3 linked regions of the Spirulina major PCC 6313 genome follow. The protein of the gene in region 1 interacts with the protein of each later gene in a pairwise test. Links are inferred from orthologs where the notes say so. Each region holds a gene or a part of one and is shown on either strand. Other genes may lie near its edges.

Region 1 (7,578 bases):
CGTGGGCATTGGTGAGAATCACCCCAGAGCGGTCAATGATGAAGCCCGATCCCTGACCTTCGATCCGCCGTTCCTGGGGCATTTGTTGGAAAAATTGATCCCCGAAAAAGTCCCGAAAGAAGGGGTCTTGCATCATCGGCGGCAAGCGATTTTCCACCGTGCGGGCAATGTTGATCTGCACGACGGCGGGGCCGGTGCGGGCGATCGCTGAGGTGACAAAGCTGCGCCGCCCAGTCGATGGTGCGGAGGTGTCCTGAGCCAGCAGGGTGGTAGGGGCAGGGGCAGCAGCCGCGTCAGGGGCAGGGCCAGCATTGGAAGCCGACACCCGCACCGTCCCAAAGGCCAGCAGACTGCCCACGAGTAAGGCCAATACGTGGGAACCGAATCTCCGGATTGCTTGAGAAATACGCATCGTTTAAGTTATCACTCGCTATAAAACTGAACCCAAGGGGCACACATCCCCCCATTTTAACGTGGGATATCGAGCCTCTGAGCCGCTCCTCCCCACAACAAAGGGACAACCCGATGGCTGTCCCTGTGGGGGTGAATATTCAGACGGGGAAGGGTTAAAACCGTTCCCTAGGCCGGATAAACGCTCACTTTTTTCTTGGATTTACCACGACGCTCGAAGGTCACCACGCCATCCACCAGCGCAAAGAGGGTGTCATCTTTGCCACGTCCCACATTTTCGCCGGGGTGGATGCGCGTGCCCCGTTGCCGGACGATGATGTTGCCGGCTTTGGCCGCTTGGCCGCCGTAGAGCTTAACGCCGAGGCGTTTGGCGTTTGAGTCGCGTCCGTTTCGTGTACTACCAGTACCTTTCTTATGTGCCATGGTGAGATCTCCAAAGGGTGGGGGATTGGTTTGATTTTACGTTAGGGTGCAGCGTTCTGGGGTTTAGGCTTCGGTTTCGACCACTTCGGGGGTAACGGCTTCACCGCTGCCGGAGGCGATCGCTGTCCCATTGATCGAAATTGAGTTAATCAGCAAGCGGGTGATTTCTTGACGATGACCGCGTTTTTTGCGGGTTTTCTTTTTGGGGCGCATTTTGTAGACGATCACTTTTTTGCCGCGATAGTGACGCAGCACCGTCCCTTCAACGGTCGCGCCGTCCACATGGGGTTGCCCCACCTGCACGTCACCGTCGTCGTTAATCAATAAAACTTTGTCAATCGAAACGCTCTCACCTGCATCGACGTGGAGCAGTTCGATGTCATAGAAGCGATCCGGCTCAACACGAAGTTGCTTGCCGCCGGTTTCGATAATGGCGTAGGTCATGGGGTTTCCTTGTTAGTGTGGCCGTACAGGTCGCGTGCGATCGCGTTTCATGGTGTGAACCTGATCCGAGCAGAAATAGTAAACACGCAATTTTTGATTATACAGTATAACTCTGTCTCCTGAGCAGATTGTGACCCAAGACCTGGGGATCAATCCCTGACAACCTCATCAGCGAGATGCCCCCACTCTCCCCGATTTACCACACCCAAAAGTGTAGCCAAATCCACATTTCCCCCGCTGAGAATCACCCCGACGCGCTGACCCGGTGCGCGGACAACGCCTTGGAGCAACGCCGCCGCTCCCAAAACGCCCGTGGGTTCGATCACCAATTTTAAGCGCGTCCAAAGATACGTCAGGGTATCGAGCAGTTGCGCATCGGTGACGCTCACCATGTCATCGACGTGGGACAAAATGATCGGAAAGGTTAAATCACCGAGGCTGGGGGTACGCGCCCCATCGGCGATCGTGTCGGGATTTGCCACGGTTTGCAGGGTTTTGCTGTGGAACGATCGCACTCCATCATCTCCCGCCGCCGGTTCAACGCCAATCACTCGACAATGGGGGAGGGTGTGCTTAGTGGCGATCGCACAGCCCGACAGCAACCCCCCACCCCCACAACACACCAACAGCAGATCCAACGATCCCACCGCCTCGATCAATTCCCGCGCCACCGTCCCCTGCCCCGCGATTACGTCGGGATGATTAAACGGTGGAATCAGCGTTGCGCCCTGGGTTTCGTGAAGCTGCTGGGCAATGGTTTCGCGGTTTTCCTGGGCGCGGTCATAGAGCACGATCGCCGCGCCATAGCTTCGCACGGCTGCCTGTTTCACCTGGGGTGCATCGGTGGGCATCACGATCGTGGTGGGGATGTGGAGGAGTTGGCCCGCGAGGGCGATCGCTTGACCATGGTTGCCGGACGAATAGGTCACTACTCCCGCCGCCCGTTGCGGTTCCGATAACCGCGACAGGGCATGATACGCCCCCCGAAACTTAAATGATCCCGTCCGTTGGAGGTTTTCCGCTTTAAAAAATACCTGGCTGCCCGTCCGTTCATCCACACAGCGGGAGGTGAAGACAGGGGTTTGATGGGCGATTCCCTGTAAGCGTTGGGCGGCGTGGTCGATATCCTGGGGAGTACAAGCGGGGGGATTCATCGGTTTCAATCTATTCATGCTTTTCAAAATTCAACACCATTTTGATCAAGTCGCGGGCCTACGGAGGGCTGCTGATCACAATCGAGGGTGGAGGATCGTCGAAGCCCGCCCGACCGCTTACCCTTCGACGACCCTCAGGGTGCGCTCAATGGCACTTTATGATCAATAGGCATCACAATGATTAACCCTATTTTCCATGTCTAACCCCCATCCTCTCCAAGTCGAGCGCCGAGGCTCCGGCGTTCCGATCCTTTGTCTCCATGGTCATCCCGGCTCCGGGTCAGCCATGGCCGTATTCACTGAGCCGTTATCGACCCGATATCATACCCTCGCGCCGGATTTGCGGGGCTATGGTCAGAGTCAGGTACAAGATCCCTTTGAAATGGCCGACCACATTGCCGATCTCGAAGCCCTGCTTGATCGTGAGGGGATTGAAGAGTGCTTAATTTTGGGGTGGTCGTTAGGGGGGATTTTGGCGATGGAATTGGCGTTACGTAATCCCCAGCGTTACCGGGGGTTAATCTTGATCGGCACAGCCGCTCGACCGAGGGGGAATTATCCCCCCATTCCCTGGTGGGAATATGTGAATACGGGGATCGCGGGGTTGATCAATGGGGTTAAACCCGGTTGGCAGTGGAATATTGACACCTTTGGGACGCGATCGCTCTTTCGCCGCCTCCTCAAACAACACACCCCCACCGCCTACCACTACCTCGCCCACGCCGGAACCCCCGCCTATCTCCGCACCTCCCGCCATGCCCATCGTGCCCTCAACACCGCCCTCCGCCAAGGTTATAACCGCCTCGCCGATCTTCCCACCTTAACCATGCCCTGTTTAATGGTGGCCGGTGCGGACGACATCAACATCACCGCCCAATCCAGCCAGGAAACCGCCCAAACTCTCCCCCGCTGCGATTGGCACTGTTTCCCCAACACCGCCCACCTTTTCCCCTGGGAAGTCCCGAACGCCATGAACGAAACGATTCACGCTTGGTTACGCCAACAGAATCTATAACGTCCCGATTCCACCATCCACGGGCATACCCACCGCGATCGCGGTTGCACCCCAGGCAAAATGACCCTAAAAAATCGGCTGTGCGATCGACCCAATCCCGTCAGCCGTCTGCATTGTTTGGCAACCGATGCAGTCTAGTTTGCTATGGTTCCCCGTTAAACTCCGTGACCACTGAGAGCGGGGATTGTCTCAGGATCAAATATCTCCCCCAATGAATGATCAATCGTAAGATCCGTCGGCTTCATTTGCTTGACGGAGAATCGAATGCCCTGACTGCCTTCCTCTTTTAGATCTTCGATATAACCTGGACTTGCTTCTTTCGCCTCGATTTCACTGGCAAACGGGCCAAAGTAGTAGGTACAGCGTGGCTGCTCTGTGGTGATTTCCACCCAAAAGGCTTTACCGGTCGCCTCTAGGAATTTCAGCCAAATCTCTTTCATTAAATTCCCCCAAAATCGTGTTTTAAACAGCTCGCCCAACCAAGAGCGTCGCTTTACATTATTTAATAATTGCGGATTTAACTCTCTTTATACTCCTTTCATTCATTTTTTGAAAGTCTCTAATTACACAGTTTCTGAATCGCTGGCCTGCCAACGCTGACGAAAAACCTCGTATAAAACCATGGCGGTGGCGACCGATGCATTCAAGCTCGGAACATGACCTTGGAGCGGGATGGACACCAAGCTATCACAGTTTTGTTCCATTAAGGAGCTTAAGCCTCGCCCTTCTGATCCGATGACCAGCGCGATCGCACCTCGTAAATCCGTGGTCATGATCGTCTGGGGAGCCGTGGCGACGGTGCCATAGATCCAAAACCCGGAGGTCTTCAATTCCGTCACGGCCCGCTTCAAATTGGTAACCCGTGCCACCGGGAATGATTCCAAGGCCCCAGCGGCGACTTTCAAGACGGTGGGCGTGATCCCCACGGCGCGACGTTGGGGGATCACCAGTCCCTGAGCGCCGATCGCTTCAGCGGTGCGAATGATTGCACCGAGATTATGGGGATCATTGATCCCGTCCGCAACGATGATCACCGGCTGCTCGCTGACGTTGGCCGCATGGATGATCAGTTGCGTCAGATCCCAGTATTCATAGGGGGTAATTTGGGCCACGATCCCCTGATGATTAGCCCCTTGGGTCATTTGATTCAGCCGCCCGACGGACACTTCATCAATCACCGCCCCTTGAGATTTCGCCGTTGCCAACAGGTCTGCAAAGCGGGGATCATGGCGCACATTGGCCGTCACCCAAAGGCGTTGGGGCATGCGATCGCCCTCTAGCGTGGCCCGCACCGAATGGCGACCATAGACCAAATCATCCCGTACCGTCATGGCAGTTGCAAATAATAAAACAATTCACTGAGACGAGGCGGATCAGTTAGGTATAAATAACCGATCAACGTCTCCAAACTACTCGCCTGCTGATAAATCCTCGGATCAAGACGCTGCGGCGGGCGAGTCGCTGCATTACGACCACGACGCAGGATCTCCTGTTCCGGGGCGGTGAGGTGGGGGATCAGGTGATCCAGGTGCGCAGCCTGCTGCTCAGCACGTACCTGAGACACCACCTGCCGATGGTAGGTGGCGATCCGCTGGGGTGGCAGCAGATAGGTTGTCCGAATAAAAAGTTCGTAGACCCCATCCCCGATATAGGCAAGGGCCGTCGGAGACAGTTGCTCCACTTGACCAAGGGAACGGGGTAACGGCGACAGAGAACTGAGGCGCTCCTGTGCCCAATGACGAATCGTTGGGGGGGGTTGGCGTGGTTCACCCACAAGCATCGGGGGGGTTATTGGTTCGCAAGACTAGCGATCGCCTCTTCCACCGACGGTTGCAGCGCCAGGAACTTTTCAAGACGCACCAGCTTCACCGTCTGCGTCACCCGCGCATTCGTCACCAACTGGACACTACCGCCCTCAGTCTGCGTCTTCTTCACCAACTGCACCAACGCCCCCAGCCCAGAACTATCCACAAAGTCAATCGCGGACAGCCCCAAAATAATATGCTTCGGGCCCGTATCAAGACAGTTGCCTAACACTTTCTGAAATGTAGGCTCTGAAAACGCATCAAGCTGACCGATCAGCCGAATAATCTGACAGTTTTCTTTGACCTCGCGTGTGCCCCGTAGGCTCACGGTTAAATTGAGTTGTTCAGGAATGGTTCCACCCTCCCTATGCGTGCGAATGACAGAATAAAGTTGATTAGTCGATTAGCCAGTATAACAGGCCACGGCGAAGCCCGACTAGGCGGGCCCCATCGAGCCGGCGAAATCTCAACCCCTGCGTTAAACAGCAACCGCCTGATGCTCCCGCATCAGTTTCACAAACTGCTCAAACAAATAGTCCGCATCATGGGGCCCCGGACTCGCTTCCGGGTGATATTGCACCGAGAAAATCGGCAGTGTTTTATGGCGTAACCCCGCCACCGTTTGATCATTCAGGTTTAAATGGGTCACTTCCACATCATCACCTAGGGAATCAGCCGTCACCGCAAAGCCATGGTTTTGGCTCGTGATTTCCACCTGGCGATCCAGGCCGCAGGGTTGATTCAACCCCCGATGGCCAAACTTCAACTTAAAAGTTTCCGCCCCCAAGGACAGGCCAATAATTTGATGCCCCATGCAAATCCCAAACATCGGCTTTTGGGCCTTGAGGAGTTCGGTCACCGTGGTGATCCCCTCCGTCACCGCTGACGGATCACCGGGGCCATTGGAGAGAAAAATACCATCCGGATGATGGCTCAAAATGTCCTCCGGCGGCGTGCTGGCCGGCACCACAATCACCCGACAGCCATAGCTGGCAAGGCGGTTCAAAATATTTCGCTTCACCCCAAAATCCAACGCCACCACGGTTAGCGACGCATCACCACTGTGGGCCGTGTCGCTAAATTCCCAAACGGTGTCCGTGGACGTATTCCATTCATACGCTTGGGAAGTGGTGACTTCGCGCACGAGGTTTTGACCGGCCATGGAGGGGGCGGCTTGGACTTGGCGCAGGAGTTCTTCCGGGTCGAGGATTTCGGTGGAAATCGCACCATTCATCGCGCCACCGGAGCGGAGGCGGCGGGTGAGGGCGCGGGTGTCGATGCCGTAGATACCGGGAATTTTATACTGCTTCAGGTAGTCGGGGAGGGATTGGGTGGAACGCCAATTGCTGGGGCGGTGGCAGATGTTGCGGGCGATGACGGCGCGGATTTGGGGCCCTGCGGATTCTTCGTCTTCGGCGTTAACCCCGGTGTTTCCCAGTTCAGGATAGGTAAAGGTGATGATTTGGGCGCGATAACTGGGGTCGGTGAGCACTTCTTGGTAGCCGGTCATGCCGGTGTTGAAGACGACTTCGCCGATCGCAGTCCCGGTTGCGCCAAAGGAGAAGCCGTGATAGATCGATCCGTCAGCGAGGACGAGCAATGCGGGTACTTCTGGGGAAATGGGCATAAATGTTGCGGGTAACTCAGCCAATCACCTACTTTACAGGGGTTGCCTCAGGGATTGAGCATTCAATCCTACAATTTTAAGAATGTGTTGATCCGGCTGGTGGGATGGGATAGTCTAAATCTCCACTGCCCGACGGGGGCGAATTCTGGCATTCCCTCTCTAAATTCTGTTCATCTTGCAAACCTAATGATCGAAGCCGATTCCTCATTTCTCCGTAACCTTTGGTATTTTGCGCTGCCAAGCCAATCCCTCAAACCGGGTAAGATGCGGGCGAAAACTCTCTTGGGTGAGCCGATTCTCTTTGGACGTACCCAGGCGGGGGACGCTTTTGCCCTACGGGATCTCTGTCCCCATCGGGCGATTCCCCTCAGTTGTGGCCGGTTTGATGGGGCGGAGGTGGAGTGCTGTTACCACGGTTGGCGGTTTGATGCGGCGGGGAGTTGTACCCATATTCCGTCGTTGGTGACGGGGCAGCAGTTGAATTTAGACCGCTTTGGGGTGAAGTCTTACGCGGTGGCGGAGGTGCAGGGGAATCTGTGGATTTTTATGGGCGATCGCACCCTCGCCGATCCGGCCGAGATTGCGATCGTCTCCGGGTTTGAAGGTCGCGCCCCCCAATTTCACCTGAAAATGATCTACCCCTGCGCCCTCGATCATGCCGTCGTGGGTCTGATGGACCCCGCCCATTCACCCTTTGTC
Region 2 (5,224 bases), 3.2 Mb from region 1 along the record:
AACATACTCCGCAAACCCGCCAAACCCAGATTCCGACAAGTCCCCATAGACCGCATCCCCTGGCTGAAACTCCGTCACCGCCGTGCCCACGGCTGCCACCCGCCCCGTCATGTTGGAGCCGAGAATCTGGATTTTGGGCGTGAACAAACCACCATAGATCAACCGCACGAGCCAGGGTGTACCGCGCATCAAATGCCAATCCCCGGCATGGACAGAGGTGGCATAGACCCGCACGAGGACTTGATCCGCTGCGGGGCTGGGCTTGGGGACGGTTTGCAACGAGAGGACATCGGGACCACCGTAGCGCGTTTGGGCGATCGCTCGCATCGTCACGGGTTGCTCGGTACGGGATTGAGACGGTGTGAACGCTGGAGCCATAGGAACCTCAAAAATCTAGGGATGGGTAATGGGGACGATGAATCGTGACCCCCTTACGCTTACAGTGTAAGTTTAACTTACGACGTAAGTTTGTCAAGATACAGCTTAGGCAACCCACCTACATCCAATGTCCAACCCTCCATCCTCCCCAACCCAACCCCTCAGCCGCGATCGCATTCTCCACACCGCCCTCCACCTCGTAGACAATGGCGGCATCGCTGCCCTTTCGATGCGTAAACTTGCCGAAGCCCTGGGGGTCAAAGCCATGTCCCTCTATAACCACGTCGCCAACAAAGACGACATCCTCGATGGCATCATCGATCGCGTCATCGGCGAAATTGACCTGCCCCCCCGCGATACCGACTGGCAAACCGCGATGCGCCACCGGGCTTGCTCCGCCCATCGGGTTTTGATGCGCCATCCCTGGGCCGCGTCGGAAATTATGGCGCGGGTGAATGTGGGGCCGGCGATGTTGCGTTACATTGATGCCACGTTGGGCTGCTTGCGGGCGGCGGGGTTTTCCTTTGAATTGGCTGATCAGGCGTGGAATGCGATCGATAGCCACATCTACGGCTTCACCCTCCAGGCGTTAAATTTTCCCTTCGAGGCCGCCGACTACGCCACCGCCGCCGAGCAATATCTCGCGATGATTCCCCCGGAACAATACCCCCACATGAACGCCCTCACCCACCAGGTGATCGCGGGACAGTACGACGGCATTCACTCGTTTGAATTCGGCTTAGATTTAATTTTGCAGGGGTTAGAAACACTGCGCCAAACGGCTCCGTAGGGTGTCGTTCACGAAGCGTAACGCACCGTTGGCTGTGATGCGTGCGGCTCAACGCGATCGCACAATTGTGATCGGGCCGCCACAACGAGATCAAGCGCTGCGGTTCAGTCCCCTACGCCATTAAACGGGCCGTGCCAGAAATGCGGATCGAACTGCCGGGAATGGGGGAAATTTCCGCCCTGAGGAGCGATCGCATCCCCATATCTTCCCCCTGCACCACATCGATCGCGCCCTGATGGGGCCAGCCTAGATCACGAAGATACCCCCCCAATGCTGCCGTAGCCGCCCCTGTGGCCGGGTCTTCATATACGCCCCCGGAGGCGAACGGGTTGCGGGTGTGAAAGCGTTGGGGGGTTTCGGCATAGGCTAACAGAATGGTGATGATCTTGGCTCGCTCCATGAGGACGCGACCGGCTTCGAGGTCGTAGGCCATGGCGGCGAGGGTGTCCCGGCGTTTGAGGCCGAGCAGGAGATGATTCGCCCCGCCGTGGATGTAGGCCGGGGGGAGGTTGGGATCGAGGTCGTCGGGGGTGTAGCCCAAGAGGTGCAGGGCTGCGGCGACCAGTGGCGGCGCGGCGGCGGTGCTGTGGGTGGGGGGAGATTGGAGGGCGGCGGCGATAATGCCGTCCTGTTGATGACCGTCTACGGTGATTGCTGCGTCGTTGAGGATGAGTTTAAACGTGCCGTTGCCCCGTTCCAGGGCTAGGGCTGCACCGAGGGCGATCGTGGCATGGCCACAAAAAGGAACTTCTGAGGCGGGGGAAAAATACCGGACGCGGAAGGCATCGCCTATGGGGGCGGCAAAGGCCGTTTCTGAAAAACCCACATCAGCGGCGATCGCTTTCATCTCCGGTTCGCTCGGATGCTGCGCTGTAATTAAAACCCCGGCAGGATTTCCCCCGATCGCGCCATCGGAAAACGCCGCAATTCTTTGCACCAGGTTTGACAGGGGAATGGGTTGCATATCTCGATGGGTAATCATTGGGTGTGATCGATGGGTTGGGGTTGAAATACTCTACCGCGTGGGACTAACTGCCGCGATCGGTGGGGGGGTTGAAAATTTCGCTGAGGCCTTCTCCCATGAGCGAAAGGCCGGTGACAAGGCAGGTCATCGCTAAACCGGGAAAAAGGGCTGTCCACCAAATCCCCGTCGGCAGGGCATCGAGGGCGAGACGGAGATCGTAGCCCCATTCCGGGATGTCGGGAGGAAGGCCTAAGCCGAGGAAGCCGAGGCCGCCCAGGATCAGGATCGCATCGGCGGCGTTGAGAGTGAAGAGGACGGGGACGCTTTGGATGACGTTGAGGAAGAGGTATTTTGAGAGGATGTGGAGGGGGGAAGCTCCCATGGCGCGGGCGGCTTCGATGAAGAGTTCGGTTTTAACGCTGGTGGTATGGTTGCGAACGACGCGGAAATATTGGGGAACGTAGGAGATACTGAGGGCGATCGCCGCATTAAACACCCCACGCCCCACTACAAACGCCAACGTCACCGACAGAAGGAGACCCGGCAGGGTATAGATCGTATCCATCAAAAAAATCAACAGACGATCCACCCGTCCCCCCAGATAGCCACTCACCAACCCCAAGGGCACACCGATCAGCAGCGAAAGGGTGGTGGCGATCACCACCACATGGAGGGCCGCCCGTGACCCGAAGAGGGTACGGGAAAACACATCATACCCTTGGCGGCTCGTGCCGAACCAATGGGCGGCGCTGGGGGGTTCGTGGAGGGGGTTAGTGAGGAATTCTTGGGGGTCGGCGATCATGCCCCACTGGGCGAGAAGGGGGGCGGAGAGGGCGGTCAGGATAAATAGACCCGTAATCACAGCCCCGATCACCATCAGATGTCGGGAGAGGGAGGGGCGTTTAAAGAACTGCAACCAGCGTGCATTCGAGGCTACCATCGGCAATCCAAAATCATGGGCAAGAACGGCTTTATTCTCCCATTGCTGCGATCGCTTTGGGTACTGTTTGGGCCAGGGTGAGGGGATCGACGGCGAGTTCACTCTCGCTGTGGGCGATGAGGCGACCGGCTTGGGCGTGGCAGGTGGCGGCGGTGGCGGTGATGTGATCGAGGGGGGCGGTGGGTTGAGCGAGGAGGCCACCGAGGAGGCCCGTGAGCACATCGCCGCTGCCGCCACGGGCAAGGGCGGGGGTACTTTCTGGGATGAGCCACAGGTTTCCGTCGGGATGGGCGATCGCCGTGCGTGCCCCTTTGAGCAGGACGATCGCCCCCGTTTGAGCAGCGGCAGCGGTGGGGGCCGTGAAGCGATCGCCCCCGTCCACATCGGGAAACAGGCGGCGAAATTCTCCCAGGTGGGGCGTGAGGATCGTCGGGGCGGGGCGGGTTTGGAGGGTGGCGATCGCGTCGCGTTGGGCCAGCAGATTTAAGCCATCGGCATCGAGGAGCAACGGCACAGGAACTGAGAGGAGCGCAGTGAGGAGATCGGGGACATCCTGAGTTAAGCCGGGGCCGAAGGCGATCGCATCATAACGGCTCAGGTCACAATCCGTCGGCAGCGAGGCGATCGCCCCCGTGGCTGTCTCCGCACACCCGATCACCAACGCCTCCGGAACCTGCGCCACCAAAAGCACCGCGAGGGACTCCGGTACTGCGATCGACAGCATCCCCACCCCACTAGCCCGCGCCCCCAACGCCGCCAGCATCGCACTTCCCCCATAGCGCCGCGACCCACAGATTAACAAAAGATGCCCCTGTTGATATTTATGGGTGACGGGGGGACGGGGAAGGGGCAAGCTAGCGCGGGCCTGGGTTGTCGTCCAAATTTGATGGGGCGGAGTGGAGCCGAGTTCAGCGGCGATCGCCTGGGGGGGAATGCCAAACTCCACCAACTGCACCGCCCCCAAATAGGGCAAGGCCGCCTCTTGAAAACAGGCCCGCTTCCACAGTCCTAAACAGAGCGTCTCCGTAGCCCGCACCGCCACCCCCAACACCGCCCCCGTATCCGTATGAATCCCCGACGGCAAATCAATACTGATCACAGGGGTTTGGCTCTCGTTGAGGGCGGTAATCTCAGCCGCGAGATCCCCCGCGATCGCCCGCGTCAAACCGAACCCAAACAGCCCATCAATAATCAGATCACAATGGATCAACTCCGCCAGGCTTGAGACGGTGGGAATCTGTACATAGGCGGCATAGGTGCGATGCTGCGCGGTCAAGGGCTTGCAGCGCGAAAACGGGCAATACAGCAAAACCGAACGGCCCATTAATGCCAATTCTCGCGCCACCACGAGAGCATCGCCGCCATTATGGCCAGGGCCGACGAAGATACCGAAGGACTGCGATCGCGCCCCCACCGCACTGGCTAAAATGCGTTGCACCATCAGCCCGCCCACCTTCTCCATCAACGCCGCCACCGGCATTTCTGCCCCAAACAGTTGCAACTCAATTCGGCGCATCTGGTCAGCCGTTACAATGGGATACTGTCGATTCATGGGGTTTATTGATAGCTCAGCACCTAACGCAATTCTTGTAGCACAGGATCAGCCTCAAGCATCACAACTCAGAGTTATTTCAGGCACGCCTGTATAATAGTCACAGTCTAGGCTTAATCCTTTCAAGTCACCCATGTATCGAGCCGGAATCGCTTCGGCAACGTGAGCCAGCCAGAAGATCCGGCAGGCTGAAGGATTTTGAGTCTTTTGCGGCAGCAACGCGATCGCAACCCAGCCCTTTTTGATCGGATTCAAACCACTTTAGTCCATTGTGGCTATTTTGAATTTTGTTAAAAAATAAAAAAAATTATGAACATTTAACAATATTCAAATCAGGTCAAAAGTCTAGAAGCTAAAGGGTATCACCGAATACGATACGATGGGATCTTACCCATCCCATAGATACTGATTTCGTCATTCGTCGATTTGCACGTTCTCTGATTGTCATTTCCAAATGTCCTATCAATCAAGTCTAAAGCAGATCAGCGCCCACAAAACACGCCAGGTTGCTCTATTTTTGTTAATCTTTCTTGATCAAGTCACGATCGGTAGACCTCCCTCGTCAAACAAACATGAGTCTTGAAAAAAAATCCCAGTTAT
Region 3 (5,282 bases), 1.5 Mb from region 1 along the record:
CGATACAGCCTCACTGTAAGGGATGAACCTGGCTCTCCCCTGAAATCTAAAAGGATTGTACGGATTTGGCGGGGGGCGATCGCAGGAGGGTGGCGACGGGATCGAAGGCAGTCCATCGGTGGGGTGTGCGATCGCTCCTGATCCTCGCTCCTCTTCTTGGCTAGGCATCCTAAATTCGTTAAACTTTGTCCAAGGCAGAATCAGGGCAAGCGATGGCAGATCATAAAGTGCTTCTTTTAGACAGTGACGCGGCAAGTGTTGCAGAACTGCGCGGGATGATGCCGGGTGGTAACTTTGACCTGGTGACGATTGGGGATGGCAAAGCTGCCCTAAATGTGATCAAGACAGAACTGGCCAATATCCGCTTCATGGTGCTGAAATTTAATCTGCCCAATGTCAGCGGCTGGAAGATTCTCAAAAAAGCCAAGGAACACCCCAAGCTCCGCACTATTCCGATGCTCTTAGTCGCAGACCCCAACGATCCCGTCGCCAAAGCCCTACCCGAACCCCACACCACCTTTGCGGTCATTAACCGCCCGTTTAATCGCAAACAATTCCAAGGGGCGATTAAAGAAGCCATGCGCCGGGCGAACCAAGACCCCGCCCCAGCACAAGTGAAAAAACGAGCGGCTCCTCGTCCGGCGGCGGCCCCTGTCGTGACCCCGCCGCCGCCGCCCCGTGCCAAAGCTGCACCGCCCCCCCCGAAACCGGCGGCTGCACCGCCGCCACCGCCCCGTGTTAAGGCTGCGCCCCCTCCACCGCCGCCGCCCCCACCGAAACCCGCTGCCCCTCCACCCGATCGCGTGATTGCCGCCCCGCCGCCATCTCCACCGATCCCGGCTCCGCCCCCCCCACCACCGATCGCCGCCCCGCGCCCCCCCCACCCAAGCCCGCTGCCCCCCCGCCGCCCAACGTGGAACCCGACGTGGCGGCAGTGGCAAGTCATGGGGCGATGGCGGGCGCGATCGCACCGCCGTCCGCACCGCCGGGGCCAGTCCAACCTGACCCCAGTGATCCCTTTTTCATCGACGTGGCTCCCGAACCCGCCGCGCCCCCTGATCCGAATAATCCCTTTGCCGTGACAGCGGCTCCCGGTTCAGCCGCCCCAACGTCTGATCCCAAAAGCCCCTTCCGTGCCCTTTCCGCCGATGAAATCGCGGCCTTAACCGCCCAAGCTAGCCCCGAACCCGATGCAGACCTAAACCCTTTTTTTGTTGAACCGCCTCCCCCTAGCTCTGCCGCGCCCCAGGACGCGGATGATCCCTTTGCTGGTGCGGTGAGTGCGGCTCCTACGGTTTCTCCCTCGGCTCCATCACCTGCGCCGAGTCCTGCTGAGGTAACGACTGCGCCTGTGGGGGCTACCGATGCGGATGAATTCGCGGATGAATTCGCAGATGAATTTGCGGATGAATCGGCAGCGGATGACGGTGTTGAAGGGGATGAATTGGCAGCGAATGAATTCGCAGCGGATGAATCGACCACCGCCGATTTAATCCCGCAGCCGGCGATCGCCTCCGATCCAGACCCTGACCCCCCCAGCGAAGATGCACCCGCAGACCCAGCGGTAAGCGCATGGGAACCCATCAACTATGCGGCTTTTGATTGTCTCCATATTCACCTTGATCAGCGCGATCGCGGCGTGACAGGCCTCGCCATTAGTCCCGATGGCGGTCTGCTCTATACCTGTGGCCCGGAAACCTACCTGAGCGCCTGGGAGTTAGCCACGATTACCAAAGTGTTGCAGTTTGACCTGTTCTCCAAAGGCGCAGACTGTTTAACCATTTCCCCCGACGGCAGCCTGCTGTTAACCGGCGCGAGCCAGAGCAACATTAAATGTTGGGATGTCAGCAGCGGCCAACTCTTTGACACCTTAAATGATTCATCCATGGGGGTGAATGGGTTAGCCATGACCTGGGATGGCCAACGGGTGATCACCAGTTCCCCCCACAGTAATTTGAAAGTGTGGGACTTTACCAGTGGCGATCTGTGGGGGCCGATTAATGATGCATCCTTTGGGGCGACGGGGGTGGCGATCGCCAACGACAGCCGCACCATTCTGAGTAGTTCCCTCACCAGCAATATCTGTTTTTGGGATTTGGAAACCGGAGAACTCCTCGGCCCCCTCAATGATGAATCCTTCGGGACGACAGCGATCGCCCTCAGCCCCGACAGTCAAGCCGTGATCAGCGGCAATCAACAGGGCATCTTAAGTATTTTCGACTGGACAACCGGCAACCCGATCCGCCTGATCAAAGCCCATGATCAACCGATTACCGCCGTGGCCGTTAGCCCCGACGGTTGGGTGATTGTCACCGCGACCCTGACAGAAATTAAACTCTGGGGTTGCTAGACCCCGGCCAGCACCCCCTAACGAACCCTGGGAAAACTGGGCAAGTTCACCGCTGCGATCGACGGGACTTTTTTCGGAGCGCGATGGGTCGGGGCGGGTTTCGGGGGCGGGGTTTCGCGGGGTTGAATCGCTGCCTGGCTGCGGGGTAAGGGCATCACACTGCGGCGGACTGCGTGGAAGTCCGGGAGGTTCAAGTTTGCAAACTTGCCTGGGGGGGCAGCCGCCGGAGCGGGAGCGTCAAAGACGGAAACAGCAGGAGTTTCAGGAGCCGGGGGCATTTCCACCGCCCGTTCTTCCTCCTCGTCAAAGAGACGCGCCGCCCAGGTGGGGGGAGCGGGCTGCTGCGATCGCTGATTTGACCAGGGTTGAATCGGAGAGGGTTTCATCTCTTCTGGGGGCGGTTGCAGTTGGGTAAGCGGGGATGGCGATGCGATCGCAGGTTCATCCGCACGAATAACCGAATCGGTTCCGGCTTGACTCCCTTGCCCCCAGTCTCCCGCCTCGGACTTCTCTAAATAACGACCAAACAACAGTTGAAACTGCTGCGTGTGGGACTGCTGCCGATCGAGATGCTGACGCAGAGCTTGGGAATTATCCGCCGCCTCATGGAGTAAACTCGCCTGCTCCGTATAGGTTTGACGCGCCAAAATACATTCTTGTTCAAGGCGCACAATTTGAGCCTGGGCCAATTCCAACTGTTGCGAGAGGTTTTCAATCAAAACATGCTGCCGTTGTGCCACATGGTGAGACGCTTCCAACTCTTGAAAGAGTAAACTCATCTGCCCTTGGGCATCGAGCAACTCTTCACCTTGCTGCACCGTAACCCGCTCCCGCTGTTGGGAGGAGCGTCGTTCGGCTTGGAGCGATTCTTGGGTTGTGGCCAGGGCTTGCTCTAAATCCGCTGCCCGTTGGAGCAGTTCACGGTTGCGCTGACGCAGTTTCCGGGCCAGGGTGAACCAATCCGTTTCTTGAATCGGGTTCAGGGTTTCCTGGTCACCCTCGGTGGCGGTGCTTTCAACCGTGACGGTGGGTTCAGTCTCCCAAGTTTGCGGCGTTTCAAACTGCTGAGACTGGGGGGTTTGTTCGCTCATGGCTTTTTTCTCTCGATGGGCTAGGCCAGCACAATGCACCCAAGATTGGCGCAGAATTCTCTACCAGAATAATGCAAAACCTCAGAAAATTGATGGTCTACGCGCCTCAGGCTCGATAAATGTTGATCCTTGTGCCATGGAGAGCGGGAGCGATCGCGCCATCTCACCCAGCCGATCCCACGCCTAAACCAAGGTATCAGGGCGAAACTCCGCCGCCCACGCCAGAGGAACCGGGCCGACCCAGGTAAGGGTAATTTGGCGAGATTGTTCGACAGTGTGGAGGTGAATGTCAAGGTAGGCGGGGGGTGGATCGAGGAGGCGTTCGGCCCATTCGATCGCCATAATGCCCGGCTCCACTTCGACACCGTCCCAATAGAGTTCGGGGTAGAGGGTGGCGACCCCAGCCGGATCGAGGCGGTAGAGATCGAGGTGATAGAGGGGGAGGCGGCCGTCGGTGTATTCGTTGATTAGGGTGAAGGTGGGGCTGAGGATGGGGTCAGCAATGCCGAGACCTTGACCGAGGCCCTGAATCAGGGTAGTTTTCCCTGCACCAAGATCCCCAGACAAGAGGAGAACCGTCGGGGGAAGTATGTGCCCCAGGTGTTGGCCGAGGGCGAGGGTGGCGGCCGCGTCGGGGAGGTGGAGGATGTGAGTCGGGGTCATATGGCAATCCTAAATTAGATCAGGACAGGCAAGGGGCTTAAGCCCCTTGTTTCTCAAGGCTGAGGATTTCACACCTCATATAGGATTGCTAGAGATTAACGATCGCTTCATCTTGGAGGCTTTTGAAGCCGTGGGTTTTACCATACCATCGGAGCAGGACGCGGGCGAGGCGTTGGTGGTCGTGGCGGACGTAGCCGTGCTCGTCTTCGGCCATGATATTGGCGGCGATGATCCGGCGACCGAGGCGGCTAATGTCTTCACGATCGCAAAACACCGGATGCGCTTTTTCCTGGGCGTAGCGGATCAGGGTATGGGCCGAGGGCGATCGCCGATTCACCACCACCGCATCAAAGAGGCGTTGACCACAGGCGCGATCGATGGCGCGGATATGGTCGGCCACGGTGTAGCCATCGGTTTCCCCCGGTTGGGTCATGATGTTGCAGGCATAGATGCGGGGGACTTTGGATTGAGCGATCGCCTCGCGAATTTCCGGCACGAGGAGATTCGGAATCACGCTGGTGTAGAGACTACCGGGGCCCAAAATAATAAAGTCCGCTTCGTTGATGGCCTTAATCGCAGAAGGGAGGGCGGGGGGATTATCGGGAGTGCAGCCAATGGTAGCGATCCGGCCCTGGGCGTGGGGAATTTGGGATTCCCCTTCGATGCGGCGGCCATCTTCCATTTCGGCCCAGAGGCTCACATCGCTGAGGGTAGCAGGGAGGACACGACCGCGCACGGCTAATACCTTAGAACTGGCGGCGATCGCCCGTTCTGGATCACCCGTAATCTCCGTCATCGCCGTCAGGAACAAATTCCCAAAACTATGGCCCGACAAGCCATCCCCCGAATTAAATCGATATTGAAACAACTCCGTCAGCAACTGTTCTTCCGCTGCCAAAGCCGCCACACAGTTACGAATATCCCCAGGGGGCAAAATCCCCATTTCCCGCCGCAGTCGTCCGGAGGAGCCGCCATCATCAGCCACGGTGACGATCGCAGTAATATTCGCACTGTATTCTTTTAAGCCCCGCAGGATCGTTGATAAGCCCGTACCGCCCCCGATCGCGACAATTTTCGGCCCCCGGTTGAGGCGACGATGGGCCAAGAGGCGATCGATCAGTTCTTCGCCTTCGCCCACCTGTAACACTTCGGTAATTGATCCCAAACTGCGGGTTTGG

Evidence for each region. Proteins that work in one complex are often made in the same cells at the same time.
Region 2: the proteins of rlmB (region 1) and SPI6313_RS20995 interact in binary tests that used the Escherichia coli proteins (3 or more experiments, as listed by UniProt). The link is inferred for Spirulina major PCC 6313 from one-to-one orthologs.
Region 3: the proteins of rlmB (region 1) and tsaE interact in binary tests that used the Escherichia coli proteins (3 or more experiments, as listed by UniProt). The link is inferred for Spirulina major PCC 6313 from one-to-one orthologs.

What each region holds. Positions count from the first base shown.
Region 1 is NZ_KV878783.1:1,563,628-1,571,205, reverse strand. What follows is about bases 2,895-5,785. They hold rlmB (23S rRNA (guanosine(2251)-2'-O)-methyltransferase RlmB), read right to left. Parts: upstream 4,779-5,785; coding sequence 4,011-4,778; downstream 2,895-4,010. Other genes in these bases: carA (glutamine-hydrolyzing carbamoyl-phosphate synthase small subunit), read right to left, coding at 5,731-5,785; SPI6313_RS06735 (STAS domain-containing protein), read right to left, coding at 5,236-5,580; SPI6313_RS06740 (Mini-ribonuclease 3), read right to left, coding at 4,775-5,227; SPI6313_RS06750 (DUF1816 domain-containing protein), read right to left, coding at 3,603-3,887; SPI6313_RS06755 (alpha/beta fold hydrolase), read left to right, coding at 2,895-3,447. Outside these bases: SPI6313_RS06775 (HhoA/HhoB/HtrA family serine endopeptidase), read right to left, coding at 1-412; rpmA (50S ribosomal protein L27), read right to left, coding at 580-834; rplU (50S ribosomal protein L21), read right to left, coding at 898-1,278; SPI6313_RS06760 (threo-3-hydroxy-L-aspartate ammonia-lyase), read right to left, coding at 1,428-2,450; more of SPI6313_RS06755, read left to right, coding at 2,629-2,894; more of carA, read right to left, coding at 5,786-6,879; SPI6313_RS06725 (aromatic ring-hydroxylating oxygenase subunit alpha), read left to right, coding at 7,066-7,578. UniProt on the Escherichia coli protein: Specifically methylates the ribose of guanosine 2251 in 23S rRNA.
Region 2 is NZ_KV878783.1:4,735,922-4,741,145, forward strand. Bases 2,365-5,180 are described here. They hold SPI6313_RS20995 (bifunctional ADP-dependent NAD(P)H-hydrate dehydratase/NAD(P)H-hydrate epimerase), read right to left. Parts: upstream 4,625-5,180; coding sequence 3,104-4,624; downstream 2,365-3,103. Other genes in these bases: SPI6313_RS20990 (ABC transporter permease), read right to left, coding at 2,365-3,072. In the rest of the region: SPI6313_RS20975 (NAD(P)-dependent alcohol dehydrogenase), read right to left, coding at 1-378; SPI6313_RS20980 (TetR/AcrR family transcriptional regulator), read left to right, coding at 506-1,168; SPI6313_RS20985 (PhzF family phenazine biosynthesis protein), read right to left, coding at 1,281-2,150; more of SPI6313_RS20990, read right to left, coding at 2,197-2,364; SPI6313_RS21000 (PAS domain-containing hybrid sensor histidine kinase/response regulator), read left to right, coding at 5,197-5,224. UniProt on the Escherichia coli protein: Bifunctional enzyme that catalyzes the epimerization of the S- and R-forms of NAD(P)HX and the dehydration of the S-form of NAD(P)HX at the expense of ADP, which is converted to AMP.
Region 3 is NZ_KV878783.1:3,052,605-3,057,886, forward strand. Bases 2,365-5,238 are described here. They hold tsaE (tRNA (adenosine(37)-N6)-threonylcarbamoyltransferase complex ATPase subunit type 1 TsaE), read right to left. Parts: upstream 4,105-5,238; coding sequence 3,625-4,104; downstream 2,365-3,624. Other genes in these bases: SPI6313_RS13435 (hypothetical protein), read right to left, coding at 2,368-3,441; SPI6313_RS13445 (gluconeogenesis factor YvcK family protein), read right to left, coding at 4,193-5,238. Also shown: SPI6313_RS25110 (response regulator), read left to right, coding at 213-1,082; SPI6313_RS25115 (WD40 repeat domain-containing protein), read left to right, coding at 1,736-2,350; more of SPI6313_RS13445, read right to left, coding at 5,239-5,282. UniProt on the Escherichia coli protein: Required for the formation of a threonylcarbamoyl group on adenosine at position 37 (t(6)A37) in tRNAs that read codons beginning with adenine.